Regions from separate parts of the Microcystis sp. M061S2 genome, predicted to be linked through region 1. Evidence: predicted binding sites of a transcription regulator. Region 1 holds the regulator's gene; each other region holds the start of a gene.
What was found. Region 1 encodes NtcA, which controls nitrogen genes in cyanobacteria. Its sites were predicted from a motif close to TTTGTANCNNNNGNTACAAA; they were not measured.
Positions count from the first base shown of each region.

Region 1 (7,847 bases):
AGAAACTTGGGCGCTAATCACTTGGTTAGTGTTTGCCGCTTATCTCCATGCCCGCATTACCCGGGGATGGCAGGGAAGAAAACCGGCTATTCTAGCAGCCAGTGGTTTTGTTGTGGTTTGGGTATGTTATTTAGGGGTGAATCTTTTAGGTAAAGGTCTTCATTCCTACGGCTGGTTTTTCTAAATCAGTTATAGGGGTGGGTTGTGGGGTGTAGGGTGTGGGGTGTGGGGAGTTTTCTCAGTGAACTGATAACTGATAACTGATAACTGTCTCCTAACCCCACCAACAAACTTTTTGCCGCAAACCATAAATAATTACAACTTTTCAAAAATTATAAAAAATGATCGAGCAGAAAACTACTATTAAAAATCTGGCTTTAATTGCAGGTGTGCATGGCAATGAACTAACTCCCGCTTATTTGGTTAAATACCTGCAAAACTCAGCTAATCTTATTGCTCGCAGCAGTTTTCAATCCCACACTCTCATCGCTAATCCCTTAGCCCTAAAGCAACGGGTTAGATATATCGATACGGATTTAAATCGTTGTTTTAACCGAGCAGATTTAGCCAATCCTAATTATCGGCAACATGAACAACTAATAGCGAAAAATATCTATCAACAAATCCGAGAAAAATCCATCGATTTATTAATCGATATTCACAGCACCACATCTAACATGATGCTGGCGATTATTTATTCTAACCCCCATCCTTGGCTATTAAAACTCTTTACCTATCTGACTAAAATTAATCCTGAGGTGCGCTTAATTTATCATCCCGTCAGCGAGGAAGAAAATCATTTTCTGAAAGGAATTTGTCCCCTAGCTTTTACCCTCGAAATCGGTCCGGTTAACCATGGTGTCATCTGTCCCTATCTTTTTCGTCAAACCGAAACACTCATCTATCAAATCCTAGACTACATCGAACAGGAAAATTATCTCGCTGCCCATCTCGATACTTTCAGCGAATCCCTAACAGTTTACCAACGTTTAGGCTCGATCGATTATCCTAGGGATGAACAGGGTGAAATTAAAGCCATGTTACATCCTCAGATTCTCCAACGAGATTATCAGGCAATTCAACCCAATCAACCGATTTTTCTAGGATTTGATGGTCAGGAAATTATCTATCGTGGTGAATCTGAATTATATCCTATCTTTGTCGGAGAATCTTCCTATAAAGAAAAAGGAATCGCTCTTTGTTGGACAGCAAAAAAACAAATCGATATTAATTAGTACCTCCACAGCAGTTTTCCTGAAAAAAAACAGGTCTAAATAAGGGAAAAGCCACTATGACCTTTACTTCTGATTCTCTTTTAGCTGAACGTTACCAACTGCAACAACGACTAGGAAATACCGCTATCGGTCGTCAAACTTGGTTAGCTACCGATGTATTATCTCAGGAATCGGTAATTATTAAACTCCTCGCTTTTAGTCCCCAGATGGAGTGGGAAGAATTAAAATTATTTGAACGGGAGGCAGCCGTCTTAGCTTCTCTCCATCATCCCCGTATTCCCCGCTATCGCGATTATTTTTCCCTCGATAAAAATCAAGGTGATGGGATTCCTTGGTTTGTACTTGTACAAGATTATATACTGGGAGAATCCTTAAGTGATCACTTAGAAAGGGGGCAACGTTTCACCCCTACGGTAATTCGGACTATTGCCCAAAAAGTTCTCGAAATTCTCATCTATTTGCACGAATTATCGCCCCCAGTATTACATCGAGATATTAAACCTAGTAATTTAATTATTAACTCGGAAAATAACGTTTATTTAGTAGATTTTGGGGCAGTCCAGTCCCGCGGTGCAGTGACGGGAGTTACTTTTACTGTGGTGGGAACGAGTGGTTATGCACCTCTAGAACAATTTTGGGGCCGAGCAGTTCCGGGTTCTGATTTATATGCCTTGGGCATGACTTTAATTCATTTATTGACGGGAATTGTGCCGATAGAACTGCCCCACCGCGACTCTAAAATTCAATTTCGCCAACTGGTGACAATTGATGATGATTTAATCGATTGGTTAGAAACTATGACCGATGTAGCGGTAGAAAAGCGGTTTAAAAGTGCCAGAGAAGCCCTAAAATTTCTTCAACATCCCTACCATCGTCAAGTATCAAGTTTAATCGATCCTAAAAAATTACCAAAACCTCCCCACAGTTCCATCCGTATCGCTAAACACCGGGATAATTTAGAGATTAATTTACCCCCCAAAATTAAGCTGCCTTCTGATGCTCCTACCCTCTGGTCTTTGGCAATTGTCCTTACTATCACAGTCTTTATCTCCCCGATTCTTACCTTTATTATAGCTCTAATTGCTTTTATTTGTTTGCGAGAAATGCAATTAGTTCTTAGCCCTCAAGAAGTTTTAATTAAATATAAACTTTTCAATTTTATCTACAAAAAATTTGCTTTTAAAACTCAAGATTTATGGGGTATTTTTCTCCATAGTAATGGCACAGAAGGTAACTATCAGATTCGTCTGCGGACGGCTAAAAATTATTATCTTATCGGTCAGAATCTCCGCGAGGATGAATGTCTCTGGTTAGGACAGGAAATCCAAGATTGGTTAAATTTTATCAAATATAACGTTTCTCATCAAGAGGAAGTGTAACCTGACAGGGTATTATCAACCGTCTCCCCAAAACGAAAACCTTGTACCTCATCTCAAGAAATCTTGGGAATTAGTCGGTAGGCATTTTACCTTTTTTAACCTTAATCTTGCAGAGATTACCCTATCTTGATAGAATAATAACTGATTTACATTCCCTTGGCTACAGGACGGCAATTATTAAATCGAATTAGGAATTACAAAAAATCAGCCATGAAATGTTAGTTATTAGTGGAGAATAAAAAATGATATCTGAAATTTACCAAAAAGTCAGCTTGTTAGTTTTGTATCAAGGGGTTTTTGATAATGCTATTGGCCAGGCATTTATTACCCTATTATCTACGGATAATATCGCCGATTTTCTAAAAGCCTATGGTCAATGGTTTCAAGCTTTAGCATCTAAAAATATTAGTTGGAATGATTTTCTAGTCGAACAAATTTTATTAGATGACAATCCCTTTAGTCAACAGGTACAGAAAAAAAGTGTTTGGGAGTTACCCGAATCTTTAATTAATGGCGTGAAACAGGATTTATCTATCCTCCAATCTCTCTATAATTCTAGCATTTATAGCCTCAGCAATTCGACAATTTTTGAACGAATTAAATTTCTCAGTTTCCCCGCTTGGGAAGTGGACAATAAATTAGAAAGTTTTCTACATTCTGGTTTAGATTGGCCGGAATTAGTCGAAGATCTAGCCGATTATTATCGTGAGTGTGGTACAGGAATTTTTGCCCGTTATCAAGCTTTAAGGTGGCAAGAAGGCAGATTACAAGGAATTACTCATCCCGATCCCGTGCAGATTCAAGACATAGTCGGTTATGAAATGCCCAAGGAAACCTTGATTAAAAACACTGAGTTTTTATTAGCAGGTTATCGCGCTTTAAATGTCCTACTCTATGGCAGCCGGGGTTCGGGAAAATCTTCTCTAGTCAAGGGATTATTGCAAAAATATCATAGTCAGGGATTGCGCTTAATTGAAGTGGCAAAATCGCAATTAAAAGACCTACCATTAATTATTGAAATCCTGCGAGATTTGCCCCAAAAATTTATTATCTTTGTCGATGATTTATCCTTTGAAGAAGACGATGAAGCTTTTAAAGCTTTAAAGGTTGTTTTAGAGGGAAGTGTCACCGCTAGACCGAAAAATGTCGTAGTTTATGCCACTTCTAATCGCCGACATTTAGTCAGAGAATTTTTCGCCGATCGACCCCAACCAAAAGATAGTGATGAAGTGCATAATTGGGACACAGTACAAGAAAAATTATCCTTTAGTGATCGTTTTGGTTTAACCCTAACTTTTGAACCGGCTAATCAAGAAAAATATTTGGAAATAGTGCATCATTTAGCAAGTTTAGCTAAATTAAAAATTAGCTTAGAAGACTTAGAATTTCGTGCCAAACAATGGGCAACCCAACATAATGGGCGATCGGGAAGAACTGCTAGACAATTTATTGATTTTCTCCAAGGGGAATTAGAATTAAATAGGTAGCATTAATTGTGTTATGATTAAATAAAAGAATATCTAATCTGTAAAAATGTTGACTCAATCTCCTCCCGAAATTCTCAGCTTAGAAGAATATCGCAACCTAGAAACTAGCGCAGAAACTAAACACGAATATCACGACGGGGAAATTATCGAGATGACAGGGGGAAGCATCAATCATAATAGTATTCTCATTAATCTGATTGTTCTGCTTAAATTAGCTTTAAGAGGAACTAATTATCGTCTTCAATCTAGTGATCTACGTCTATGGATCCCCCAATATAATCGAGGTTTATACCCAGATTTAATGATCATTGCCGGGGAACCATTATTGAGTGATAATCGCAACGATGAAATTTTAAATCCCTGCCTAATTATCGAAGTTTTATGTCCTTCCACCTCCAGTTATGATCGGGGTGATAAATTTCGTTATTATCGTTCTATACCCCAATTAAACCAATATCTTCTCGTCAGTCAAGGAGAGATACTAATAGAATCCTATAGCAAAACCTCAGAGAATAATTGGTTACTGCAAGAATACACCCCAGCTAGGGGAATTATATCCCTAGATTCTTTAGGAATTAGCTTAAATCTTGCCGATATTTACGAAGGAATTGATTTTAATCTCAACTCCTAACTTTAGCTATCTTTTAAGAAGACGTACTAAAAATAATTTTACCATCTTTTACCGCTACTAAACGCAAAGTTAAGGGGCCAGCAGTATTAGTTTTACTAGCAGCAATTGCCTCAAGTGTCTCGATAGAATTACCCGACTTTTTCACTTGACCAATAAAGTTAACTACCGTAGTTAATAACCCATCTTCCACTTGAATTGACCCTAAAACTCCCGCACTTCTAGCGCGAAATTGAGCCGAAGCTAAGAGTAAATCTAAACGCTTTTGTAGGTCTTCTTCCGTCATATTTTGGGGATCAATGGAAACGGCAGCGATTACCTGTTTCTCCTCAAAAACTCTTTGATTGGGAACCACATCAGCAAAGACACGAATCTCGGTTTCTCCTAAAACATAATTACCTGCTGAAAGGATTCTCACCACATATTCTTTACCGTCCTGTAATTGTTGACTTAACTGTTCTACCTGTGCTTTTGTGATCTTAACTAAACGCTGGTCAAAATTAGGCTGATTCGGTTGGGTGGCACGGATAGCATTTATATTCGCTTCTCGCAATAACTTATCAATAACAGCGACAATAGCTTGAGTATCAACAATACGAAAAGCTCCAAAAGATAACACCTGTCCCCGGAAAATAGCGATTTGTTTTTCCCGCAATTCTTGATAGGTTTGATAGTATTGCTCTAAAACTTCCACTTCCCGCTTAAGAAAAGCCATTTGGGTTTCTAAATCTTTTAATTTTCCCTCGCGCTGTTCCAAAGCCAAATTTTTATCCACAATCGATCGATCGAGTTCTCCAATGCGTTGATCCCGGCGATCAATTTCTAGCTGTAGGGTTTTTTGTTGAGTTTCCAACTGTTGAAGTCGCGCTTGTCTGGTTGTTAATAACTTTTGTTGATTAGCCAACTCTTTATCTCTAACTTTAACGGTGGTTTGTAGTTGATTTATCTGACTAGAAAGAATTGATTTTTGTTGAAACAATTGATCCCGTTGACTGCTTAACTGTGCCTTTTGATTAGTTAAAATAACTCGTTCATTATTTAAATTAGCCACTTCCTTGCGGAACTTTTCCAACTGTCCCGAAACTAATCGCAAACGTTGACGAGAAGCTTGATAATTTTTGTTAAGAACCTCTAGACGTTTCTGCACAGCTATCTGTTCACTTTTAGCCGTTTTTAAAGCCTTTTCCACCTGATTTTTTTGCTCGGTGGTTTTTCTTACCTGACTTTCTAAATCTTTGATAGCGGCACGACGTTCATTTAACAGGCGATCCAGTTCAAAAACCCCTTGACGCAGGGATTTACTAGAAGCAAACAAGACAATTAAAGTGGAGCCGGCGATCAAAATTCCCGTTACAATCGTCATTAAAGTTGCGGTTTGTTTCGGACGCAGATTAAATAAACGCATCCTTTTCTTACCGATACGGCTCCCTATGCGATCGCCAACCGCCGCTATCAGACCACCTAAAACCACGATGGCCAAAACCAAAATATAAGCGCTAGTCATCCAGAATTTAAGTAAATTGTTGACTGAGAGCGACGGGATTATGGACGGTAATTTTCTTCTTGTAAATTGAGACCATTTCTTGATCCCGCAGCTCTCCCAATAAACGGGTGACAGTGACGCGGGTAGAACCGATCGCTTCTGCGATCGCTTGGTGAGACAATTTTAGATCCACCCGGATGCCATCGGTGGTGGGAACCCCAAAATCACGACAGAGAATCAATAAAAAACTGACCAAACGGGAACCCATATCCCGGTGAGCCAAGGTTTCGATCATCATTTCCGTTTGCAGAATCCGCGAGGACAACCCCTGCAGCATCAACATTGATAAATCGGGATTATTGCGGAGGGATCTTTCTACCTGATCGATCGGGGCCGAGAGTAATTCTACCGGAGTAAAAGCCACGGCATGATAAAAACGATCCGATCGCTGGCCGGTGAGTAAGGATAGCACACCAAAGACGCTATTTTCCCGCAGTAGAGCCACGGTAATTTCTTCTCCCGCTTCATAGACTCGCGACAACTTAACGGCTCCTTTCAGCAAAAAATAGACTCTTTCGGCGGGATCTCCCGGGAAAAAGATCGTTTTGCCACGCTCGAACAATTCCACCACCGGGGGGAAATTGCCGCTGCCGATTCGACGGAACACATCTGCTAGGGGTTTATCTTGTATTAGGGATAAGTCCATCTCACATCCAAAAAAGGGGAAAATTGTTTTTATTATGCAACGAGTGTCACCTCTATTAAACATAACCGCTGCCTAAACTGGGAAAAGTTTTGGGCGCTTTTTGCCAGACAATGGGGGAGGGGTGATCATTGCTGCCCCGTTATCTGTATCCCTATTATACCGAATCTCGCTGGGGTCGGCTATTGGGGAGATTTTTGTAAGAGAAACGAGAACTATGTTAGATTTAACGGGAAAAAACGCCCTAGTGACGGGAATTGCCAATAATCGCTCGATCGCTTGGGGAATTGCCCAACAACTCCATCAAGCTGGTGCAAATATCGGTGTCACCTATCTCCCCGACGAAAAGGGCCGTTTTGAGAAAAAAGTGCGAGAATTGGCCGATGAACTTAATCCCGCTTTTTATGTCCCCTGCGATGTCCAAAATGACCAACAGGTAGAAGATACTTTCGCTACAGTGGCGGAAAAATGGGGCAAACTGGATATTTTGATTCACTGTCTCGCTTTTGCCGATAAAGAGGGTTTAACGGGCGATTTTACCGCCATCCCTCGGGAAGCTTTCACTAAATCCCTAGATATTAGCACTTTTTCCCTAACCCGTCTAGCGCGATCGGCTAAACCTTTGATGACGGAAGGGGGAAGTATTATCACTCTTACCTATCTCGGTGGTGTCAAGGTAATTCCTAACTATAATTTAATGGGGGTGGCAAAAGCTGGTTTAGAAATGAGTGTTCGCTATTTAGCCGCCGAATTAGGTGGTCAAAAGATCCGAGTTAATGGTATTTCCGCCGGTCCAATTCGCACCTTAGCATCTTCGGCCGTGGGGGGAATTCTTGATATGATCCATCATGTGGAAGAAATCGCTCCTTTACATCGCACCGTGACACAAATTGAGGTGGGAAATACGGCCGCTTTTTTAGCCAGTGATCTTG
Region 1 covers NZ_JADBUP010000075.1:214-8,060, reverse strand. Annotated here, with positions in the region: gene ccsB (c-type cytochrome biogenesis protein CcsB) at 1-184, shown strand, start outside; gene IM475_RS13560 (aspartoacylase) at 342-1,235, shown strand; gene IM475_RS13555 (serine/threonine protein kinase) at 1,292-2,614, shown strand; gene IM475_RS13550 (ATP-binding protein) at 2,857-4,101, shown strand; gene IM475_RS13545 (Uma2 family endonuclease) at 4,148-4,732, shown strand; gene IM475_RS13540 (DUF3084 domain-containing protein) at 4,746-6,233, opposite strand; gene ntcA (global nitrogen regulator NtcA) at 6,241-6,918, opposite strand; gene fabI (enoyl-ACP reductase FabI) at 7,133-7,847, shown strand, end outside.

Region 2 (7,847 bases), on a different contig from region 1:
ACTGATCACTGTTTACTGATCACTGATCACTGATCACTGTTTACTGATCACTGAAACATCACCCCACACCCCACACCCCACACCCCACACCCCACACCCCACACCCTATGGCTATTTGTATTCCCGTTAATTTACCCGATCGCTCCTATAATATTCTGATCGAGAAGGGCAGTTTAGCTAATCTCGGTGCAGAAATGAGCCGTTTAAGCTTAGGTAAAAAGGTTTTATTGGTTTCTAATCCCGAAATTTTTGACTATTACGGACAAATAGCCGTTAATTCCCTAGAAAAAGCGGGATTTGTCGTTTTTACTCATCTGATCCCCGCCGGCGAAAATTATAAAACCCTCGATGCGATCGCCCAAGTTTATGATAGCGCCCTCGCTCACCGGCTGGAACGTTCCTCGACTATGGTTGCCCTCGGTGGTGGTGTAATCGGTGATATGACGGGATTTGCGGCAGCCACATGGTTACGGGGCGTTAATTTTGTCCAGGTTCCCACCACTCTCTTAGCCATGGTGGACGCTTCCATCGGGGGTAAAACTGGTGTTAATCATCCCCAGGGCAAAAATCTGATCGGGGCCTTTTATCAACCGAAATTAGTTCTGATCGATCCTAGCGTGCTTAAAACCCTACCCGTGCGAGAATTTCGGGCTGGAATGGCAGAAGTGATTAAATACGGTGTAATTTGGGATGCCGAGTTATTTCAACAGTTAGAAGACTCGGACAATTTAGCCAGTTTTTCTCAGATCGATGGCGAGCTATTGCAAATAATTATTACAAAGTCTTGCCAAGCTAAAGCAGATGTGGTATGCACAGACGAAAAAGAAGCAGGTTTGCGGGCGATCTTAAACTATGGTCACACGATCGCCCACGGCATTGAAAGTTTAACGGGATACACTAGCGTTAACCACGGGGAAGCGGTGGCCATGGGGATGGTGGCGGCAGGAGCGATCGCTGTTAAACTGGGAATGTGGACCGCCGGGGAAAATCAACGTCAAACCGATTTAATCGAAAAAGCCGCCTTAGAAACCCGTATGCCGCCTTTAAATGCCGATGAGATGGTCAATGCTCTCACTGCCGATAAAAAGGTTAAAGATGGCAAGGTTAGATTTATTTTACCAACGGCAATCGGCCAAGTCACCATTAGCGATCGAGTCACCCCCACCCTGGTGCGCGAGGTGTTATCACCAACCGAATCCGGGCAGTAAAAGCTTTTTCAATTGTTGCATCGCTTGTTCCGTAACATCCCGGTATTTTAAATCTCCCACGAGAATACGTCCCATCAGTTGACCGGCGATCGGGCGTTTAACGGCGATATTGTAGGCGATTTGGGTAAATTGATAGAATAAACCGGCTAATTTGGCCGCTAAAGCCATATCTTCCCCCCATTCTTCCCGAATTATCCGACTATAGCCCGCTAAAGCCTGATTATCTCCGGCTAAAGCTCGATCGATCGCCTCGGCTGCCTTAACTCCCGTCAAAATTGCCGGACGGATACCCTCACCGATGAGAGGATCGAGAATCCCTGCCGCTTCTCCTGTAATTAGGGCATTTTGGGCGTGTAGCGGTTGATTTCCGTTCCAAAGGGCTAAAGCATACTCACTATAGCGATAATCCTGTAAATTCCAGCCCTTTTGACGGGCATAATCTAACAGTTGTTTTTTCAGCTCCTCGGATTTGATGCTGCCCTTAAAACAAGCACCGCTAATTGTGTAACCATTAGACTTGGGAAAAGCCCAGATATAACCATTTTTTAGGGAACCAAAGTCAAAAAAAGCTTTTTTGGGGGGAATAGTAGCCCCTGCGTTAGTAATTTCGAGAGTAGCCCCGATCGTTTGGTTTTTCGCCGGTAATCCCAACCAGCGACTGGTATTGCCCCTAACACCATCGGCAGCAATCAGATATTTACCTGAAAATGTTCCTTGGGATGTGGTAACTTGCCAGTGATCTTGAAGGAATTTGATCTGGGTAACTTCGCTGTTATCTTGGATGGTTGCCCCGACTGCGATCGCCTGTTGACCTAAAAAATCATCGAAACGATCCCTTTGTACCATCCACATCGGTTCTAGCATATTTAACTTAGTGGTGGCGGCATCCCCCTGTTTCCAAGTAAACTCCACTTGCGTGACGGTATTCTCGATCACGGGGGTAAAATCAAAATCAAACCACTGCTTAATTGCCGGGGATACCCCACCACCACAGGGTTTATAACGGGGTAATTTCGCTTTATCGAGGATCAGGATCGATCGCCCCCTTTTAGCTAGATGATAACCCGCCGTCGTTCCTGCTGGTCCCGCACCGATGATAATACAGTCAAACATTTGTACTAATTTAAGTCGTTGAACAAATTTATGGACAATTTACGCTATTTTTGGCAACTTGTCTTGAGTCTGGTTTCTTGTCCCTTCTTCAGGCGGTTGAGCTTGCCTCTCTAGTTTCTAACTGATTTATCCCCCAATGTCCAAGAGAGTCTAATCTCTGGCTTTTTTGGCTAATTGATCAATTATCTTCACCTAATCAATTGTATAATCAAAAAAACTATAACGGCTCGATTATATCATGAAAATTGTTTCTATTAAAATAAAAAACTATCGTATGTTTAAAAACATACACATAAGAGATATTCCCCCTTTTTGTGTGATTATTGGAGCTAACGGCACGGGAAAATCTACTCTATTTGATATTTTTGGGTTTCTGCGAGATGCCCTCAAAAATAACATTCGCCAAGCTTTACAAATTCGCGGCGGTTATAGAGAAATTATCACTAGAGATCAAGAACAGGAAGATATTGAAATCGAGCTGCAATTTCGCATGAAAATCTTAGATACAGAACGTCTGGTTACTTATATACTTATAATTGGACAAAACAAAAATCGCCCTGTTATCAAACGCGAAATACTTCGCTATAAACGGGGTGAACACGGTAAACCTTTTCATTTTTTAGATTTTCAACTTGGTCAAGGATATGCTATCACCAACGAAGAAGATTTTAGTAAACCGGATAAAGAACTCGATCGAGAAGAACAACAGCTAGAATCTAACGATATACTAGCAATCAAAGGATTAGGACAATTTCAACGTTTTAAAGCCGCTACAGCCTTTCGTTCTCTGATTGAAAATTGGCACGTTTCTGACTTTCATATTAGCGAAGCTAGAGGAAGTAAAGAAATATCTTATGCTGAACACTTATCCCCTACTGGCGACAATATAGCTACAGTTGCTCAATATATTTATCAACAATATCCCACAATTTTTCAGCAAATTCTCGAAAAAATGAAACAAAGAGTTCCGGGTATTTCCTCTGTGGAAGCCAAAGAAACCGAAGACGGTCGCTTGATTTTACGTTTTCAAGATCAGGCCTTTAAAGACCCTTTTATTGATCGCTATGTTTCTGACGGGACTATGAAAATGTTCGCTTATTTAACATTACTATTCGATCCCAATCCTCATCCCCTACTCTGTGTCGAAGAACCAGAAAACCAACTTTATCCTACTTTATTAAAAGAACTAGCCGAAGAATTCGCCCACTATAGCGATCAGGGGGGTCAGGTATTTGTTTCTAGCCACTCCCCCGATTTTATCAATGCGGTTCCACTAGATAGTATTTTCTGGCTAATTAAATCCCAAGGTATCACCCAAATCCATAGGGCTAACGATAGCGAAATCCTCAAAAACTTAGTAGCGGCAGGCGATTTACCCGGCTATCTTTGGAATCAAGGCTGGTTTGAAGGAGTAGCACCATAATGAACTATGATATCGTATTTTTGCTAGAAGAGTCATCTATAAAAAATGTGTTAGAAGAACTTTTGCCTAAACTTATTCCCCCAGAAATCAGCTATATATGTATTAGTCATCAAGGTAAACAAGACCTAGCAAAATCTATTCCTATAAAACTCAAAGCTTTCAAGAAATCTAGTCCCAATACCAAATTTATTATTGTCCACGATCAGGATTCCCACGATTGTCAAGAACTCAAAAAGAAACTAGGGCAAATTTGTCAAAATGCCAGTGATGCTCAAGTCTTAATTCGGATTATTTGCCATGAATTAGAATCTTGGTTTCTGGGAGATTTAGCAGCAGTGGCCAAGGCGTATAATTTAAATAGTCTCGGCCAAAAACAAAATAAAAGTAAATACAGAGAACCAGACCAGCTCAACTCGGCCAAACAAGAATTAAAAAAGCTAGTGAAAGAGTATTATGCAGGAACCCACTCTAAACAGATTGCCCCCCATCTTTCCCTAACTGAAAATAAATCGCGTAGTTTTCAAACTTTTATCCAAGGTATCAAAAATGTTGTGGAAATGATACAACGCCCCAATCCGAACCCGAACTAGAATAGACCTCGACCTAATATAATTAAAAGCTTGTAAACTCCTAACTAGAGTTGGCTGAAAAAATCTAATACCATTTCTCTAAATTAAAACTACACATCGAATTTAAGTCACCCTTTTTAAGGGGGATTTAGGGGGATTAAACTTCTGTAGTCAGACTTTGGAGAATTGGTATAAAAATCTTGTTGGATAATATCTTTAGGGTTTTTTAAAATCAAAAAGTGCCGGCCTTGGGAGTGAGCGGGGGAAGATTTAGGCATTTTTGCGCCCAAAAATATTCCCCCCGGCAGAACCGAGGGGAAAGTGGGGAAAAACCGCTAATCTAGCAGTTTAAGGCTAAGTCTTGGGATTCTTTTTTCAAGAGATTAACGAGGGTTTCGTCACCATTCTCTTGAGCGATTTGTAAACGACGTTCCAGACGACGACGAATATTGTTCAGATGGATGCTAGAAAGGGTTTCCTCTTGGACAACAACAGGGGGTTTGACAACGGGCAACGGACAACTGTTTGGGGTGACTTGCCCGGCAAGATGAGGACGGGTGCTGTAGGCAACTCCACGATACTGACGATGCAGTTTCGGCTCTAATTGGAGCATATGGCGAGGATAATGGTGATTCCAGTCTTGACCTCGGTATTTACCGCCGATATCTCCAGTCTTCATCTCCAAGGGGAGAGAATCCCTTTCGTACTTAACTCCTCGATAGGCTAACGTCATATCACCGACTCCCTGCAATGCTTTAAAGTGACTTTAATCCCCCTTGTCGTCCCTATATAGGGACAACAAATGAAAAGATCTTATTTATTATTCTGTATCTATTTTTACATTTTGTTAGGGAAATTGAAAAAAATTTATAAAAATTTAATATTTTCTAGCTGGCGATAGTATCCTTTTCCGGCTGGGTTTGGTCGCCCACCAAAGGAGCCTCTAGGGGTTTGAGGATTAATTTTGGTTGCTCGTCCTCATCGATGAGACGAATTTGAATTTGCGGGCCAGAGGTGGCTAAACGAACCACCATACCATCGACGACGGCGGTTTTCTCGATCGCTTTGCCATTGAGAAACGTCCCATTTGACCCTAAATTTTCCAATTCCCAGTCATCGCGATCATTACGGTGGATTTCTAAGTGCCGCCTCGAAACCACAGCACTATAGAGAACCACATGATTATCCAGCGCCCTGCCGATGAGAATGGTTGACTGCTCATTGTCAAATTGCCAATGTTGTAGGGGCGTGGCCTGACTGGGGTGCAAAAGAGTTAAAGTGATCACGGTGACTGTTGTCGGCACGATAGAGGCGGTGAACAGGGTGAATTCTATCATAAATGTCAGGTGAAGACCGTTCGGCTGATCTCACGGCCGAAGCCCTCAGTTTTACCGAAGGGCTGAAACCGTTCGACTGAGCGTTCGACTGAGATCACGCCGAGATAATCAAAGATATAGGGTTCTAGTGCGATTCGTTCTTATCAGAAGTCTAACAGACGTGGATAGGGCAAGGTCACAGTAATTCCAAATTCAAACGGTAGCACAGAATACAGAACCAGTCTTACTCTTGCCTTTCAAAATGGAGTGAAGGGTTTGAACAGTGACCAAAGCTTCAACCTGTGGCCAAATACGGGCTAAAAACTGATGAAATTCTCGTTTTCGTATATTGCCAAAACGGAGATGTACTACTTTAGGTGGGGAAAAATCTAGCATTAGTCGCTCGGAAAAGTCCGCATCTTTCGTAACAATAACCAGTTTTTTATCCTTTGCATATTGCCAAATTTACGTATCCCTTGGACTTCTACCTAAAACCGAAACATGAACGATCGGTAAAGATGGAGTGAACAGGATTTTAGCTGGTAAATTTTCATCAAAGAAAAAACCATTCATGCAATTTTTCTGACTTCATAGTGATTCGCCATCAATCTTGCTGCAAATTGCCTACAGGCATAAATATCTTCTCGATTCAGAGAAGGATATTCTTCAAGGACTTCTTCAATAGAATCCCCTGCTGCCAAAAATTCCATAACTGTTTGCACCGGAATTCGGGTTCCAGCTATAACAGGTCTTCCATTACAAATATCTGGATTGATATGGATACGACTTTCCATTAAGGTTTTGTTACCTCCGTTATGAGGGGCTAAAACAAGCTACGTCACTCGTAGTTTTGCAATCACTGGACGATGATCAGATACACCTGAAGGCAGTGTGATGACCTGATCAACCCTGACATTTTGACTGACGAAAATGTGGTCAATGGGAATTTTTAGAGCTTGTTTCCAATGATCGAGATGGGATAGCGATCGCGCTCCGTCAGCGTAAAACCAGGTTGGATTTAGTCCATGCCCTAGATTGACACTGCGTAATCCTGAGTTAATGATAAAGTTGCGAAAATAAATCGACCAGGAGGTGAGGTTAAAGTCACCCATCATCACGGTGGTGATTGACTGCTGTGCTGCATAGGCTGCCAGGGCTACCATCGCCTGGTTACGATTGATAAAGTTAGGTATGGATATAGGGGCAAGGGGATGGGCAACAACAACCCGAATGGGGTGTCCTGTCACATTAACGCTTGCGAATAGGCTATGGTGGCGGGTTCCCAAGTTATCAGTCGTTGCCTCTGTAATGGGATAGCGGCTAAATAAACTCAGTCCGCCTCCCGTTGCGCGGTAATAGTAAGGATAAAGATCCTGCACCTTGTCTAGTAGCTCTGCGGCTTGCTCCTTGAGGGGTTCAACTAACCCGAATATATCTACGGGATTTGCCCGAACCAGGTTAGTCACGGCACTGGTCTCCCATAGTTGGTAGTTGACGTTGTAGGTCATTACGGTCAATGGGAGACCACCAGTTCTAGCATCTCGGAACCTCGGAACATACCAGGTAGCAATTGTGCTGACATAAAACCCCAGCCCTACAGCTAAGGTGATCATCAATTTCCGGCGGGAAGGGCGGAACCTGGGTAAAAACAGAGCCAACAGCAATATCAAAGTCAAGGCCGCAAACCAAAGATAGCCTGCCCCCAAAATCTCAAAGAGCCACAGCTTGTACCATTCTCCAGGGGTGAAGCTGATTAGCAACAGGCTAAGTGCGATCAACCACAGCAAAATACTGGTCAGCATAACATCTATTATTAGACGGATTTATTAGGTGAATCTTTAAGTTCTCCAACCAGTTTATAGGGTGTACAAAGAATCGGCAACTCAGATCTTGAGACAAGCCGTTAACCACAACAAGCCAGGCGTTAAGGCGCGTAGCGCCAGTCGGGTGCATACAGTTATTAGCTGGCTTCTGGTATTGCCAGCCACTGATTGTCTGAGATTTCCAAGGTTTTGAAACAACAGCGAAACGCTTTGCCTATTGGGCTGCAGGCATACACTCCGATTTGGCAATCGTCGGCTATCTTGTGTAAGTGTGTGATCCGCATTTGCAGCCAAGCCTGCCCATCATAAGAATTCTCTAGCAGAAAATCGCTCCCCCGTTTACTGATGCGATACCACATTTCGCGGTATCGTGAAGAAATGTCTTGCGTTGCCCA
Region 2 covers NZ_JADBUP010000072.1:54,110-61,956, reverse strand. Annotated here, with positions in the region: gene aroB (3-dehydroquinate synthase) at 108-1,208, shown strand; gene IM475_RS12830 (geranylgeranyl reductase family protein) at 1,185-2,321, opposite strand; gene IM475_RS12825 (AAA family ATPase) at 2,560-3,744, shown strand; gene IM475_RS12820 (DUF4276 family protein) at 3,744-4,334, shown strand; gene IM475_RS12815 (DUF4278 domain-containing protein) at 4,654-5,046, opposite strand; gene IM475_RS12810 (FHA domain-containing protein) at 5,201-5,650, opposite strand; gene IM475_RS12805 (DUF5615 family PIN-like protein) at 5,843-6,061, opposite strand; gene IM475_RS12800 (DUF433 domain-containing protein) at 6,199-6,423, opposite strand; gene IM475_RS12795 (endonuclease/exonuclease/phosphatase family protein) at 6,463-7,431, opposite strand; gene IM475_RS12790 (DUF1349 domain-containing protein) at 7,590-7,847, opposite strand, start outside.
Region 2: IM475_RS12815 (DUF4278 domain-containing protein) is a predicted target of NtcA. The motif match lies at 5,138-5,157, and genes of this name have one in related genera.

Region 3 (7,847 bases), on a different contig from region 1:
TTATCTCCGTCCCCAGAGTAAAAAACCCTCCAACGGTTCCACTATATTCGGTATTTTAGATAATATTCTCTATCGCGATCGGGGATTTGCGACGGATAAACCCGTTAGTGCCATTTATACCTTTCCTAACCCCTCTACTCTCTGTCTGAGAACAGAATACGCCGGTTCTGTCTTTGAAGAAGAAATTAAACTCATCGGTCAACAATATCGCACCCGACAAACTATTATCTCTCGCGCCGGTCAAGAATTGATGATCGGTCAATATCTAGAAAAACGGGTCAATTAGTCAAAAAATGGCGGTTATTACCATAATTTTGACTTCTATGCTAGAAATAGGGCTGAAATCAAGTCAGCCCTTCCCATAACTCCCCTTTAAACCGGGGTTAAATTGTCTTGATTCTGACTAGCGAGAAACTTCTCTAATTCCGTAATTGCATCGGCATCGACCTTAGTTTGCATGGGACAGAATTTCGGTCCACACATCGAACAAAACTCCGCCGTCTTATAGATATCTGCGGGTAAAGTCTCATCGTGGTATTCCTTAGCGCGATCGGGATCCAAGGATAACTGAAATTGACGATTCCAATCGAAATTATAACGAGCGATGGAGAGTTCGTCATCACGATCCCGCGCCCCCGGACGATGACGGGCGATATCTGCCGCATGAGCCGCTATTTTGTAGGCAATTAAGCCATTTCGCACATCTTCAGCGTTGGGTAAACCGAGATGCTCTTTCGGGGTGACATAACATAACATCGCCGTCCCGTACCAACCCGCCAGAGCCGCCCCGATCGCCGAAGTGATATGATCGTACCCTGGAGCAATATCGGTGACAAGGGGACCAAGAACATAGAAAGGTGCTTCGCTACACTCCTCCATTTGTTTTTTCACATTAAATTCAATTTGATCCATGGGAACATGGCCAGGTCCTTCCACCATTACCTGTACATCGTGTTCCCAAGCGCGACGCGTCAGTTGGCCGAGGGTTTTCAATTCCGCTAATTGGGCTGCATCGGAAGCATCGTGGGTACAACCAGGACGCAGGGAGTCACCGAGACTAAAAGAAACGTCATAACGCTTGAAAATCTCGATAATTTCATCGAAATGGGTGTAGAGAGGATTTTGCTTGTGGTGGTGTAACATCCACTTGGCAATAATACCACCGCCCCGGGAGACAATCCCGGTCAGACGAGTTTTGACTAAAGGCAGGTGTTCGATGAGGATTCCTGCGTGAATTGTCATGTAATCTACCCCTTGCCCGGCGTGTTTTTCGATAATGTGGAGGAAATCTTCGGCGGTGAGTTTTTCAATATTACCGTGAACGCTTTCCACCGCTTGATAGATGGGTACAGTACCGATGGGGACAGGAGAAGCATTGATAATCGCGGTGCGAATTTCGTCCAAATTACCGCCCCCAGTGGAGAGATCCATCACCGTATCGGCGCCGTATTTGACCGCTAGGTGTAATTTTTCCAGTTCTTCGTTAATATTCGAGGAGTTAGGGGAAGCCCCGATATTAGCATTAACTTTACACTTAGAAGCAATACCGATCGCCATAGGTTCGAGGTTGAGGTGATTGATATTAGCGGGAATAATCAGTCTTCCTCGGGCGATTTCGCTGCGAATCAATTCGGGAGAGAGATTTTCCCGTTTTGCCACATAAGCCATCTCTTCGGTAATTATCCCCTGACGGGCGTAGTGCATTTGCGATACATTTGCTTGTCCGCGCCGGGGGGCAACCCATTCTTGTCTCATAATTTTATTTCCTCTGTAAACAGCTTCCCTACGCTGGAATTACCCAGTCTCAGGTTCTAAGGGTCTTTCTCAGCCTGATTATCTCAGACACCCCTAGCTATGACGGCAATTGTATCACTGTTAACGACTGAGGAGATCAAGCTTAAGATTGTTGTTTGATTAGGCAGTATTCAGGAGTCAGTATTCAGGAGTCACTATTGAGTATTCAGCTTTTATAGTCATTTCAGATAAGTCTGATACACTCTAGACCGACAAAACCCTTATGAACTCTGGGATTGATATTCTCAATCTTAATTGAAATGACTATATTTATTATCCCATCTCCCCCGCTCCCCACTTCCCGCTCCCCCACTCCCCAATTCATAATTCATAATTCATAATTCCCCCACTCCCCAATTCATAATTCATAATTTATAATTCATAATTCATAATTCATAATTCCCCTACTCCCCAACCCCCAACTCCTTGCTGATTCGAAAAAAAAGGGCAGGCAAAAGCCTACCCTAGGATTAATGATTATTCAATCAAATCTTAGACATCGTAGTAGAGAGAGAACTCGTAGGGGTGGGGACGTAAGCGCATCGGGTTAACTTCGTTATCGAGTTTGTAGGTGATCCAGTTTTGGATAAAGTCTTCGGTAAAAACACCAGAATCGGTCAAGAAAGCGTGATCTTTTTCGAGACTTTCCAGAGCTGCTTCTAGAGAACCGGGGGTAGAGGGTATTTTTGACAATTCTTCGGGACTGAGTTCGTAGATATCCACATCGAGAGGTTCCCCTGGTTCAATTTGATTTTTAATCCCATCGATACCGGCACAGAGCATGGCGGCAAAAGCGAGGTAGGGGTTAGAAGTGGCATCAGGACAACGGAATTCTAAACGTTTGGCTTTCGGGTTGCTTCCCGATAAAGGAATCCGAATCGAAGCGGAGCGATTACCTTGGGAGTAGGCCAGGTTTACAGGGGCCTCAAAACCGGGGACGAGACGCTTGTAAGAGTTGGTGGTGGGGTTAGTTAAAGCTAAGAGCGCGGGAGCGTGTCTAAGCAAACCACCGATGTAGTACAGTGCCATTTGGCTAAGTCCGGCGTATTTATCCCCGGCGAACAGGGGTTGACCATCTTTCCAGATAGACTGGTGAACGTGCATCCCGGAACCGTTATCACCAAAGATGGGTTTGGGCATAAAGGTGACGGTTTTACCGTATTTCTTGGCCACGTTCTTGATGCAGTATTTGTAGGTCATCAAGTAGTCGGCGGCCCGTACTAGGGTAGAGAATTTAATCCCTAACTCGTTTTGACCACCAGTAGCGACTTCATGGTGATGTTTTTCGATGGGAACTCCGCAGTCAGCCATCGTTAAGAGCATTTCCGTGCGAATATCTTGAGAGGTATCGGTGGGACTAACGGGGAAATAACCCTGTTTGTAGGCGGGTTTATAGGCAAGATTTCCGTCTTTTTCGTCTTTACCGCTATTCCAACGACCTTCGACACTATCCATGTAGTAATAGCCGGAGTTGGCGGTTTGGTCGAAACGAGCGCTATCAAAGAGGAAAAATTCTGCTTCCGGTCCAAAAAATACAGTATCACCTAAACCGGTACTGCTCAGATAATCGATCGCTTTCTGAGCAATAGAGCGAGGATCGCGACTATACCATTCACCGGTTCTCGGTTCTTTGATGCTACAGATCATGCTGAGGGTAGGTTCCTTGTAGAAGGGATCGATCCAAGCAGTGGTAGGATCGGGAACCATGGCCATATCGGACTCGTTAATTGCTTTCCAACCGCGAATACTGGAACCATCGAAGGCAACACCATCGCTGAAAGAGCTTTCATCGATTTGATCGTAGTAGAAGGAGCAATGTTGCCAGATACCTGGCATATCAATAAATTTCAGGTCGATAATCTTAATATTGTTGTCCTGAATCATTTTCAAGACTTCTTGTGGCGTTTCGGGCATGGAAAACTCCTTTGACGTATGGATTGGTTCTTAAGCTTCTCGAAAAAACCATCCTAAACAGTCACTTTGACCGTTTTTGTATTTTTCGATACAAAATCTTTGATCCTAGCTTGAAAAAATCTGTAATTTCCTTGTTCAGGTCGGTAATGGCTCCGAATGGCGATTTGCCCATCGGCTTCTACTACCTCTTGCCATAGCTCAAGGAGGTTCGTTTGTGCAAACATTTGCCGTCTAGAGATTTTCTGCTCACTTAAAAGTTCATGTATTTCACCTCAGATACTCAAATACACCTCGAAGAAAAGATTTTGTTAACAAAGTGTCATACTAGATCCTGTTTTAAAAAATGATAACAATCAGTCATAAGTTAGCTTGACTGCTTCTGTATCTATCTTTCAGTTCCTCTGAACTTAGATGTTCGGCTAAGTAAGCTTTCTTGGGCATTTTATCTCCTCGTTTTTACTCGTTTTATTATAACAGGATTTAGTATGACAGGCCTTTTAGGTCAGGCCATGTCCCTTTTTCTTGACTTCTAGCTGCTAAGCTGAGAACTTCCCACTGTCCAGTCTGCTAATTTCACACTTTCTTTAGATTTATAGTCATTTCAATTAAGATTGAGAATATAAATGCCAGAGTTCATAAGATTTTCATCGGTCTAGATTGTATCAGACTTATCTGAAATGACTATATCGGCTCAACTGGAATCGAGGTGGATTTAGGGATAGTGGCGATCAAATGGTCGGAACGTTTAACTTTTTTGCCGGAAAATTATCTAGAGATTACTTTACTCGATCGAGGCGAGCAGAGACGACGAGCGCTGCTCAATTTTGTCGGTGGGGACGAAAAAAATAGCGATTCCTGTGGGGTCGCTATCAGCACTTGACTCTTGAAGCAATCAAACTTTAGCGGTAACTTTCCACTTATTCTCTAACTCGTCTTTCTTCTAAAGTTTCTTCAAAGAAACTATTGTAGAGGAAACCCGCAGCCACGGCCCCAACAATGGGAGCAATCCAGAATAACCATAATTGACCAACGAGAGCCATATTACCGCATAAAAGAGCGACACCAGTACTACGAGCGGGATTAACGGAGGTATTGGTCACGGGAATGCTAATTAAGTGAATTAAGGTCAATCCTAAACCAATAGCGATGGGAGCAAAACCGGCTGGAGCGCGTCGATCGGTAGAACCTAAAATGATAATTAAGAACATGAAGGTCAAGACCACTTCCGTGACCAAAGCGGCGAATAAACTGTAACCACCGGGAGAATGTTCTCCGTAACCATTGGTGGCCAGAGGATTGCTGCCTCCCAAAGCGAAACTCGGTTGACCACTGGCAATAATGTAGATAATTACCGCCGCTAAAATCGCCCCTAAAACTTGAGCGATGATGTAGGGAAGTAGTTCCGAACCGGGGAAGCGTTTACCTGCCCAGAGACCGAAGGAAACGGCGGGATTAAAATGTCCCCCCGAAATATGCCCGAAAGCGTAGGCAAGGGTAAGGACGGTTAAACCGAAGGCGAGGGAGACACCGACAAAAGAAATCCCCAGATGGATATTAAAATCAGCACCATCTACGACACTCTTGGCTTTACCCACAAATACTGCCGCTAAAACGGCACTACCGCAACCACCGAGAACCAGCCAAAAGGTCCCGATGAACTCTGCTAGATACTTTTTCATCTCTATATCAAGGTTGAATGATTTTGCTTTCAGGTTATCTCCCATCAAACCGGATTAAACTGTTATAAGATATTAAAAAATAGTTATTTTTTGATCTTCAATTTGCCGTTCTCATGGGGAACCTATCAGCCTTCTGGGGCTAGAATACTAAAAACAATCAGGAATTTCTGATAATTTCACACTTTTTTTAGATTTACTTCTATCTTGATGTCTGATCGGTTTTGGCAGTGTCTGACCCTTTCCGCCGAGTGCTAATTATGAGATGATCGATGCAGGAAGAAAAAGCGATATTTAATATCAACAATACTTTTTATCGACCGGAGAGTAAAATCGTCCGAGATTTAGGAGTTTTAGGGGCGGCAATTGCCCAAAAAGAGCGGGGCAGTTTGCGCGTTTTAGAGGTAATGAGCGGCTCCGGTGTGCGAGCGCTCAGGTATTGGTTAGAAAGTGGTGCGGATTGGCTGTGGGTTAATGATGGTAATCCAGAAATTAAGCCAACTTTAGCCGCTAATTTAGAGAGTTTATTACAACAGAAAAAAGGCAAAATAACCTATAAATCTGCTCAAGAAGTTCTCCTAGAATGTTATCTTGAAAAAGACTATTACGATCTAGTTGATATTGATGCTTTTGGTTCCCCTGCATCTCTGTTTAGTGCTATTCCTTTAGCCACTAAAATCGGTGGTTTAATTTATCTGACTAATACCGATGGACGGACGCTGACGGGTCATAATCTGGAAAATAGTTTAGCTAATTATGGAGCCTATGCTCGCAATCATCCAGCTGCCCACGAACAGGGATTAAGATTAATTATCGCCAGTTTGCAATTAGAATCAGCCCGGTTAGGTTTAGGAATTACGCCGATTTTTTCCTTCTTTTTTGGTCAAAGTTATCGGGTGATGGTGCGGTTAACGGCTAATAGACAATTAAATAGTCATAACTACGGTTTTCTCGGTTATTGTCATAGCTGCGGGGAATATCAATCAGTGCCTTGGCCGAAGTTAGGCAAGATAGTTTGTTCTGGGGACGGGCAACCTTTAACCTTAACCGGACCTTTGTGGTTAGGCAGTTTACACGATCGCCTTTATCTAGAAAAAATGGCAGATTTAGCCGATCAATGGCAGTGGAAAAAGGTAGTTAAATTGTTAGAAATAATGAGGGAAGAAAACGATTTTCCTCCCTATTTTTATAGCTTTCGGGAAATTGGTAGAAGGGGCAAATTAGATCTACCCAAAAGGGAAGATTTAATTGCAGCTCTCCTAGAACAAGGTTATCGAGCCGCTGCCACCCATATTAACCCGCAAGCACTGAAAACTAACGCTTCTTTAGCCCAATGTATCGCAATACTCAACGACTAATTAGTTAATACCAATAACTAGAACTTTGTTGGGGTTCAGGGGCAAAAGCTAACCAGTAGGGGAATTGTAAAAGAGCGAAATTCAGCCTTTCTTCGGTATCATCGATGATAATGAGCGGTGAATACTTATCGTCGATTAAACGTTCCGCTTTTTGAATTAAAGCTTCGGGAGACTCAAAGAGAACGATGCCGCGGTCCGGTCCAAAATCGGCGCGGGAAATGCCGAGACAATCTTGGAGGCCGCGCCGCCATTCGCCTAAACGTTCGGGACTATTAGCCAGAACGAGAGAACGGAAGCGATCGCCCTGTAATTCCGCCATAATCGAGATAATTGCCGAAGCGACCAGAATATTCTGGAGACGGCTACCCATACCGCGAATCGTACCCCGGCCCCCCTGTTTAAAGAACCACTGTTGCACCCGTTCGGCGTGAATTGGTTCAAAAGTGCGCCGTAATTGCCAAGGGGGACCGTAATAGTCAGGACGACTGCGATAACGGTCTAAAAGAGTTTGGATGCGCTGATTTTGGTCAGAAAAGCCCTGTCTAGGGGTGGATTGCCCCACTGGTTCCGATTCATAACCCGAACGGTTAGAACGACGGGGTTCTTGCCAATTATCCCGGCCCTGGTTACTGGTACGGGGGGGACGGGGACTTTCTTCGCGATCATCCCGGCCTTGACTGCCACGGGATGGGCGCGGGTTTTCCTCCCGTTCAGTCCGCAGGGGAGGTTCCACGGGTCGGGGGGATTTTTCGGGGGTTTCAAAACGGGGTAATTCCAACTGTTCAGCAGCTGCAGCCAAATCCTGTAAACTGCCCACCAGATAGTCTTTAAATCCCTGAACCCGCACGGCTATGTCCTGGGAGACTCCGGCGAAATTACTCCGCATTTCCTGCCGAATACGCTCACGACGGCGTTCTAACTGTTCGATCGCCAATTCTAAAGCCTGTTTGCGTTGTTCTAGGTCTTTTACGCCTTCCTTGAGCATTCTTTCGATTTGAGCTTTGATATCTCCTAGTTCCTCGGCGATCAAGCGTTCTTTTTCCGCTTTTAACGCCGAGATTTCTGCCGCTAGGCTCTGTTTTTGCCGTTCTAGAGCCTCGATTTC
Region 3 covers NZ_JADBUP010000022.1:46,840-54,686, forward strand. Annotated here, with positions in the region: gene IM475_RS04550 (phycobiliprotein lyase) at 1-286, shown strand, start outside; gene thiC (phosphomethylpyrimidine synthase) at 373-1,755, opposite strand; TPP riboswitch at 1,764-1,860, opposite strand; gene glnA (type I glutamate--ammonia ligase) at 2,287-3,708, opposite strand; partial or broken gene IM475_RS04565 (tRNA (adenosine(37)-N6)-threonylcarbamoyltransferase complex ATPase subunit type 1 TsaE) at 4,406-4,588, shown strand; gene aqpZ (aquaporin Z) at 4,626-5,387, opposite strand; gene IM475_RS04575 (class I SAM-dependent methyltransferase) at 5,657-6,742, shown strand; gene IM475_RS04580 (DUF3086 domain-containing protein) at 6,747-7,847, opposite strand, start outside.
Region 3: glnA (type I glutamate--ammonia ligase) is a predicted target of NtcA. The motif match lies at 3,784-3,803, and genes of this name have one in related genera.

Region 4 (7,847 bases), on a different contig from region 1:
CGTCAGATTCCCAGTTTACAAGAATACGTTTTAGTCGATCCCGAATCGATCAGTGTTGAGGTTTATCGTCGCGGTGAAGATAAAATTTGGTTTTACTGCGCTTATAGTCAGGGGGAAGAAATTATTCTATCTAGTCTCGATTTTCACTGTGCGATCGAGTTAATCTATGAAGGGATAAGTTTCAATTAAAGAAAGTTTACAAAAAGGTCAAACATTCCTAGACTTAAAATAAATACGTCCCGATTTTTTCGATAAATTCTATGTTACCGCCCCTATTAGTTCTTGATCCCTTGTTAGAAAACTGGTTACGAGAAGATCTCGGTAGAGGCGATCGCACCACCCAAGCAATTTTCTTCGGTCATGCTAAAATCGGTCAAGCTACTTGGATTGCCAAGGAAGCGGGAGTTATTGCTGGTTTACCCGTAGCTGAACGAGTTTTTCAACTGCTTAACCCCACTATTCACTTTACCCCCACCGTTGCCGAAGGAGAATTCTGCCCCAAGTCTAAAGTTATTGCCGAGATAGAAGGTTCCTTCGATGCGCTGTTAATCGGGGAAAGAGTCGCTTTAAATCTTGCCATGCGTTTGAGTGGGATTGCTACTGCCACTCGTCAGTATGTGGAGAAAATTGCCGATTTATCGACAAGGTTGGTCGATACTCGCAAAACTACCCCCGGATTACGAATTTTAGAAAAATATGCCTCCGGGATCGGTGGCGCTATTAACCATCGTTTGGGGTTAGATGATGCAATTATGATTAAAGATAATCATATTCAAGCTGCCGGCAGCATCGAGGAAGCAGTGCGTCGTGTACGGCAAAATATGCCCTATCCTCTCACAATTGAGGTAGAAACCAGCCAATTAGAAGAAGTGAATCAGGCCCTGCAGCAGCAAGTAGAGATCATTATGTTAGATAATATGGATTTAGAGATGATGCAAACTGCTGTGGAGATGATCCGCAATTTTAATAGTAAAACCAAAATAGAAGCATCGGGAAATATTACCCTCGATCGCATTCGCAACGTTGCCGAAACAGGAGTAGATTATATTTCCACTAGCGCCCCAATTACCCGTTCTACTTGGTTAGATATTAGTATGAGAATTGATTAAAACGCTATATCAGTTATCAGTTATCAGTTATCAGTGGGGGGTGGGAATGATGAATGATGAATGATGAATTGGGGAGAATAAATAAAAATAATGGCTCTCCTAGACTGGTTATAGCAAATTAGTAGTTTAAATGAGCCTAACCCCTTAAATAGGCTGGAATCCAACCAAGCAAAAAGCTTTTTTTATTAAAATTGCTTTTTTGAATTCTGGTGAACTTTACTTGGCAAGGCTTGCGTGGATTATTTTCTGCTAAAATATCATAAGATCATTTTTCAAAAGTAATGACAGACTTAGTTGATCATTTCAAAGCGCAATCCCTCTCGGAGAAAGGAATTGCACTTTCAGATGTTAGTCACGACTATTGAAAATTGGTATAACTCCTCTGGAAGAGCCAAAATAATCTCCCGTCTCCTGTCTCCTAACCCCTGTCTATTGTAACCTCGATCGCATCGCCAATATTTAGGTGTAATTGCCTTTGGGCGCTACCACTATTGACAGCAATTTCTAACCCCCCGTGACTACCGATAAAAGCGACTATTTCCCCCGAAGGAACATCACTGTAGGTGTTTTTTGCGGGGATAATTTTTGGTCCCAACTGCACTGACCAATTTTTTCCTTCTAGGAGATAATTGGGGATATTGCTGATTAAATTGCCGAAAATGTCAATATATTGAATTTGACCCCTAATTTTATCTTCCTCGATCTGGGGAACAGCGATCGCTAATTGTTGCAAGCTATCGGGATCAATAATCTCACCTAACATTTCTAGGGGTACTCCCCGGGACAAATAAGCGGCCACAGGAGCAAAAATATCACGACCGTGAAAAGTAGTGCTAGGGTTAGGGGTGCGCCAATAGGAAGAATTATTGAGATTAACGGCGGATATAGCGGGAGATTGGCTTAAAATGCCACTAAATAAACCATTATCTGGACCAACTAAATAACCACTGGCAAAACGAATCCCTACCCCGCGTCTTTTGCTTCCTACCCCCGGATCTATGACTGCCAGATGAATAGTGCCTTGGGGAAAATATTGATAGGCATTCAGGAGGATAAAACGACCAGCGTAAAGGTCTTGGGGCGAAATTTGATGATTAAGATCGATCGTGCGAGCATGGGGGGCAATTCCCGCGATTACTCCCTTGATCATGCCCACATAACCGTCCTGTAGTCCAAAATCGCTAGTAAGGGTTATTAGTGCCTGTTCCGTCATCGACTTGTCCCTAGGGTGGCCAATGGCTTTAATAAATCTTAACGCCAAATTCAGTAACTAAAGATACAGTTTACCAAGGAGAATGTTATGATTTAGATATAAGGTAAGTTAAGTCGCTCAAAAGTCTGTCCATCATGAACAAAAATCGTCAGCAAGTCCTAACACAGGCCACCGTCGCTCATAGAGAAACACTTCGCAGAAATTTGCAACACCGACTGGAAGTAGCTAGAGCGCAGGGAAATGAAGCTTTAGTGCGTCAATTAGAAGCAGAGGCGGCCTATTTGCACCTTCGTTAGATTTAATCGGTGTTTAGTCATAGTCTAGTTGTCGGTTTCTAGTGATCGGTATGCCGGTCACTTTTTTTTGGGCGAATTTTTTTTTAATTGCTGATATCTTAACTGGCAATCCCTAAAATAGAAAGAACAGCAGTTTAGAGATCAAATAATTATGGCTTTTTTTCGGCAATATATCGCTCCCCTCCTGACTATCTTCGTGTTTTTAGTGGCTCTGGTTGCCACTGGCATCCGGATTTTTTTACCGGCAGATTTAGCGGCACCCGCTCCGATCGAGCCATCCCTGGGCATAATTTTCTCTTATCCTTGGCATGGCTAACCTTCCCGAAGATTATCGGCTGCGACTGGGAAAAACTGGCGATCGCTATCTACTAATTAATTTTCTCACCCGCACCTATGAAGAATTTTTTCCCGAACAAAAAAACCTCTCCCATCTAGCTGATACAGTCAGACAGTTTTTTTGCCTCGATACTCCCCTGTGGATCGTTGAAGGACAACAAACGGCGATCGCTTGTCTCTGGATGGGGAGCGCCGTCGATCAGGTGACAGGCGATCGCTATGGTCATATTTTTCTAATTTACGTCGATCCCCAGCATCGTCGCCAAGGTATCGCCAGCGCACTAATCGATCGAGCTAAGGATTGGGCAAAAAGTCGCGGACAAACCCGCATCGGTTTACAAGTCTTCATCAATAACGACAATGCTCTCACTCTCTACCAAAATCTCGGCTTTCAAACTCGCTCTTTGCTGATGTTGAAAAATATTTAGAAACTGTCAGGAGACAGGAGATAGGGTTTTCGGGTTTTGGGGTGATAGGGTTTTCGGGTTTTGGGGTTTTGGGGTTTTAGTTCAATTTCCCCACTTCCCCCCGCAAAGCGCATGAAGTGGTCTCCCCACCTCCCCAATTCATAATTGATAATTCATAATTCCCACTCCCCCACACCCCACTTCCCCAATTCATAATTCATAATTGATAATTGATAATTCATAATTCCCACTCCCCCACTTCCCCACCTCCCCAATTCATAATTCATAATTTATAATTCCCACTTCCCCAACCCCAGACATACCCCTAGAGATGGCACTGTCAGCATTAATTATTCCTGATCGAGCGACAAAGGGTAAAATTTGGGAAACACTGCAATATACTGGCAGTCATCGTGGATAAAAACACGCTATTTTATTAACCTATACTAACCGCGCTTTAGGAGTAAGCAGTTTTCATGGACTCCCTGACAACCCTCCAATGTCAAAACTTAACCTGTCTATCCCCGAACGCTCTCACTAATAGATTCTGTGAAAAATGCGGTACTCCTTTAGTTAAGCGCTATTTATGGATGATGGGTGATTGGGTGAGAACCTATTATCATGTTGGCGAGCTAATTGATAATCGTTATTTGGTCAAACAACCACAAATTGTTCTTGATACTAAACCCGCTCAAGCACCCCAAGCGCCGGACGAACCTCCTAGCTGGATTTCCCTCTACCTAAAATTGTTACCCTTCCATCTCCATATTCCCCAAGTCTATGGCTATATTCCCAGTCCCGATGAACGCCTAAATATGGACATCTGGCTGTTGGAATACGGCACTATTCCCCTCGACGAAACGGGAGAATTAATTTATCCAGAACTATTGCCCACTTTGGCCGAGGTTTGGTCGCAAGCTTCCGATTTAAGACAAATTCACTGGTTATGGCAAATGGCCAAACTCTGGCATCCCCTCCAGAAAAAAGCTGTGGTTTCCAGTCTGCTTAACCCTTTTCTGACGAGAGTGAATAATCAGCTGCTGCAATTGCTAGAATTAAGCAAAGACGAGGCTGCCGCTCCCAATTTACGAGATTTAGGGGCCCTGTGGGCCGGTCTGATGCCGACGGCAGCCGCTAATATTCAAGATTTTCTCGCATCCCTGACCCAAGAGCTAGAATCCGGTGATCTCGATCGCCCGGAATCCCTGATCGCTATCCTCGATTATGCACTACAGCACTACGGTGCAGGTCAAGAACGCAGCTATGAGATTTTCACCTGCACCGATACCGGTCCGCTGCGGGAACACAACGAGGATGCCTGTTATCCCCCGGCTAATCAGGCCATCACCCTGACTAATGGTCAAAATCCCCTGGCGATTGTCTGTGATGGTATCGGCGGTCAGGAAGGGGGCGAAATCGCTGCTCAATTGGCGATCGAAACCCTGCCTAGGGAAATTAATCCCAGTCCCACCAGTGATATTGAAATCTATCCCGATAGTTACAGTCTTGTCCTCGAACAGGCGATTCGTGTCACCAATGATCTGATCAGTCAACGCAACGATCAGGAGTCAAGACAAGATCGCCGGCGCATGGGTACGACTCTAGTTATGGCCTTTGCCCAGGCCCAGGAAATGTACGCGGCCCATGTGGGGGATTCCCGCATCTATTGGATTACTGCCCACAGTTGTCATCAAGTGACGGTGGATGATGATCTCGCTTCTAGGGAAGTGAAATTAGGCTATCTCCTCTATCGTGATGCCATACAGTATCCCAACGCCGGGGCCTTGGTGCAAGCTTTGGGCATGAGTAGCGCCACTAATCTCTATCCCACCGTTCAGAGGCTGATTGTTGATCAAGACTGTGTTTTTCTCCTCTGTTCCGATGGTTTAAGTGATTACGATCGGGTAGAACAATACTGGGACAGTGAAATTGTGCCTCTTTTGCGAGGAGAGAAAAATGTAACCGCCGTGGGGGAAAGTTTATTACAACTAGCTAACCAGAAAAACGGTCACGATAACTCCACCATCGCCCTAGTTTATTGTCGGGTAGTTCCTGCGGCTGAACCTGTCAGGCCTTTAATTTATGCTGAGGCCAAAGAACGGATTATTCCCGATCTTAATGACCAAGATTTTGATCACAGCGGAGACACCTACTCCGGAGAAGAAGTGGTGACAGCAATACCCACTCCCACCCCCCCATCTTCTTCTGTTCCTAGTCCTACCTCTCCCCCCGCGCTCACTAGGGTTTCACCCCTAGTCGTGGTAGCGATCGCTGTCGGTGTTCTCGGTTTGCTGGCTGCGATCGCTTGGCAATTCTTGGGTCGTCATCCCGCTTCCAATCCATCGATTTCTCCCGCACCTGTCACCAGTCCGAGTCCCCCCAATCCCTAATTCATAATTCATAATTCCCACTTCCCACTTCCCGGCTCTTCTCGACTTTGTGTGATAATTTTTGCTTATGGAATCCTGAAGTGCTTATTGGGCAAGACTTTTAGGACTATTTTGCGGATATTCTATCAGTATAGACCTCGTTTCCACACAGAAACCAGAAGAGCCACTTCCCCCACTTCCCCACTTCCTAATTCATAATTCATAATTCCCACTCTCCTACACCTTTTAAACAGGATTTACTATTAACTGTGGCTGATGATTAATCGGCTTGTCGGGGGTTGCCAGAGCGAGTTAAGATAAAATGCCCGATTAACTGCCGAGTCTATCCTATGGTTGATGCTGCCACGTTCTCCTCCGACACCTCCGCGATCATTGATGCCTTTGAAACGCCTCTAGAGTTTAACTTTCAACTGCCGGATCCCGAAGATGAAACCATCCAAGATCATGACTTTCAGCAGCAACTGGATTCTTTTTGGAAAGTTTGCGACCGCTTTGATTTGCAAACGGAAATCTGGCGGGGGCGAATTTTGCGAGCTATTCGCGATCGGGAGAAGCAAGGCGGTGATAGTCGCGGTACAGGCTTTTTGAACTGGTTAAAACAGCGAGAAATCACTAAAAGTCAAGCTTATGCTCTGATTCAATTGGCTAATAGTGCTGATACTCTCCTGGCGGAAGGACAACTGGATCCCGATAGTATCAATAATTTTAGTAAACGCGCCTTCGTAGAAACGGCCAAATCTGCCCCCGAAATTCAAAAATTAGTCAGTGATGCGGCCCGACAAGGGGAGAGAATTACCCGTCGGGAGGTGAAGCAATTGGCCGATGAATGGACAGCGATGAGTTCAGATTTACTACCCGATGAAGTGAAAGAAAAAGCCAGCGATGGCAGTTTACCGGCGCGTCATCTCGCTCCCCTAGTGAAAGAATTAGAAAAGTTACCCGATACTCATATCGACACTCTCCGTCAAGAAATCGCCGCTAATCCCGATGTGGACACGGTAAAATTAATCACCTCGGAAGCACGCAGTTTAGCCAAATATCTCGATGCGGCGGCCCAAGTACAAACTCTCCGACGGGGTAATTTAGATATCGAAATGGCTCTAGAAGAAGCTTTGCGCGTCGATTGCCTCAATACGGCGGCGGATCTGGTTAAACAAGCCACACAATTAGAGCAAGCCGTGGCTAAACTTTATACTACTTGGAAACGTTTAGGTAGTTTGTCCGATCGCCTCTATGTGGATACGGGAGCAAGTAATCCCCATCTGCGATCGATGTTAACCTGTTTGGAAAGTTTAACCAGTGAAGTGATCGAAGTGGAACTGGATGAAGGTGGCCAGAAAATGGTACGTTTACGCATTATCAGCGATGGGGGAAGTTAGATGGGAATTATGAATTATGAATTATGAATTGGCAAGTGGGGAGACTTTTCAGTGAGCAGTAATCAGTTATCAGTGGGAAGTGAGGAGCAAAAAGCGTTCGACAAAAGCTCACGCCGAAGTCTGATGGCTAAAAAGCTGATAGCTTGCTGCTATAATCTCTGAATATCCTCAACTTTTATGAAAACTTATTAACAGATACTTGACTTTATGCTAAAGATAAAGGAAAAAAAACCAATAATTAGCATCGGTTCCATAACTGCGGCGATCTTGCTCAGTTTAACCCTAATTCCTGCCGCTATAGCCAAGGATGTCCTTCTGAGAGTGGGCATTGTCCAACGTTTTGGCGATGAAGCCAAGGAAAAATTAACCCTGAGCAGTACCAGTGGTGATAATCTCGCCCTCCGCATGGTGGGAGAAGATGGCCAATCCCAAACTCTGCAAACCAATCGCCTACAATTAGAAGTTATTCCCCGTCCCCTCGCTTCTCCCATCCTCCAAGAAAAAGTCATTTTGAGCGACCACGCCACTTTTGAAACCGCCGAAAATAGCGCCAAAAATTGGGCAAAAATGGGCATTAAAGTAGAAATTACCCAACCCGGACGCTGGCAGGTTTGGGCAAAGCGAGAAGTTTATGAAAATCCCCTAGTGCGACGTTGGTTGCTGACCAGTTTGCAAACCAAAGGCCACAATCAACCCTATATTAATAGTGTTTTACTC
Region 4 covers NZ_JADBUP010000057.1:32,482-40,328, reverse strand. Annotated here, with positions in the region: gene IM475_RS10365 (Uma2 family endonuclease) at 1-189, shown strand, start outside; gene nadC (carboxylating nicotinate-nucleotide diphosphorylase) at 261-1,109, shown strand; gene IM475_RS10355 (SAM hydrolase/SAM-dependent halogenase family protein) at 1,528-2,322, opposite strand; gene pirA (arginine synthesis PII-interacting regulator PirA) at 2,457-2,618, shown strand; gene IM475_RS10345 (DUF8624 family small hydrophobic protein) at 2,770-2,934, shown strand; gene IM475_RS10340 (GNAT family N-acetyltransferase) at 2,927-3,382, shown strand; gene IM475_RS10335 (PP2C family protein-serine/threonine phosphatase) at 3,838-5,751, shown strand; gene IM475_RS10330 (hypothetical protein) at 6,081-7,130, shown strand; gene IM475_RS10325 (SpoIID/LytB domain-containing protein) at 7,338-7,847, shown strand, end outside.
Region 4: pirA (arginine synthesis PII-interacting regulator PirA) is a predicted target of NtcA. The motif match lies at 2,373-2,392, and genes of this name have one in related genera.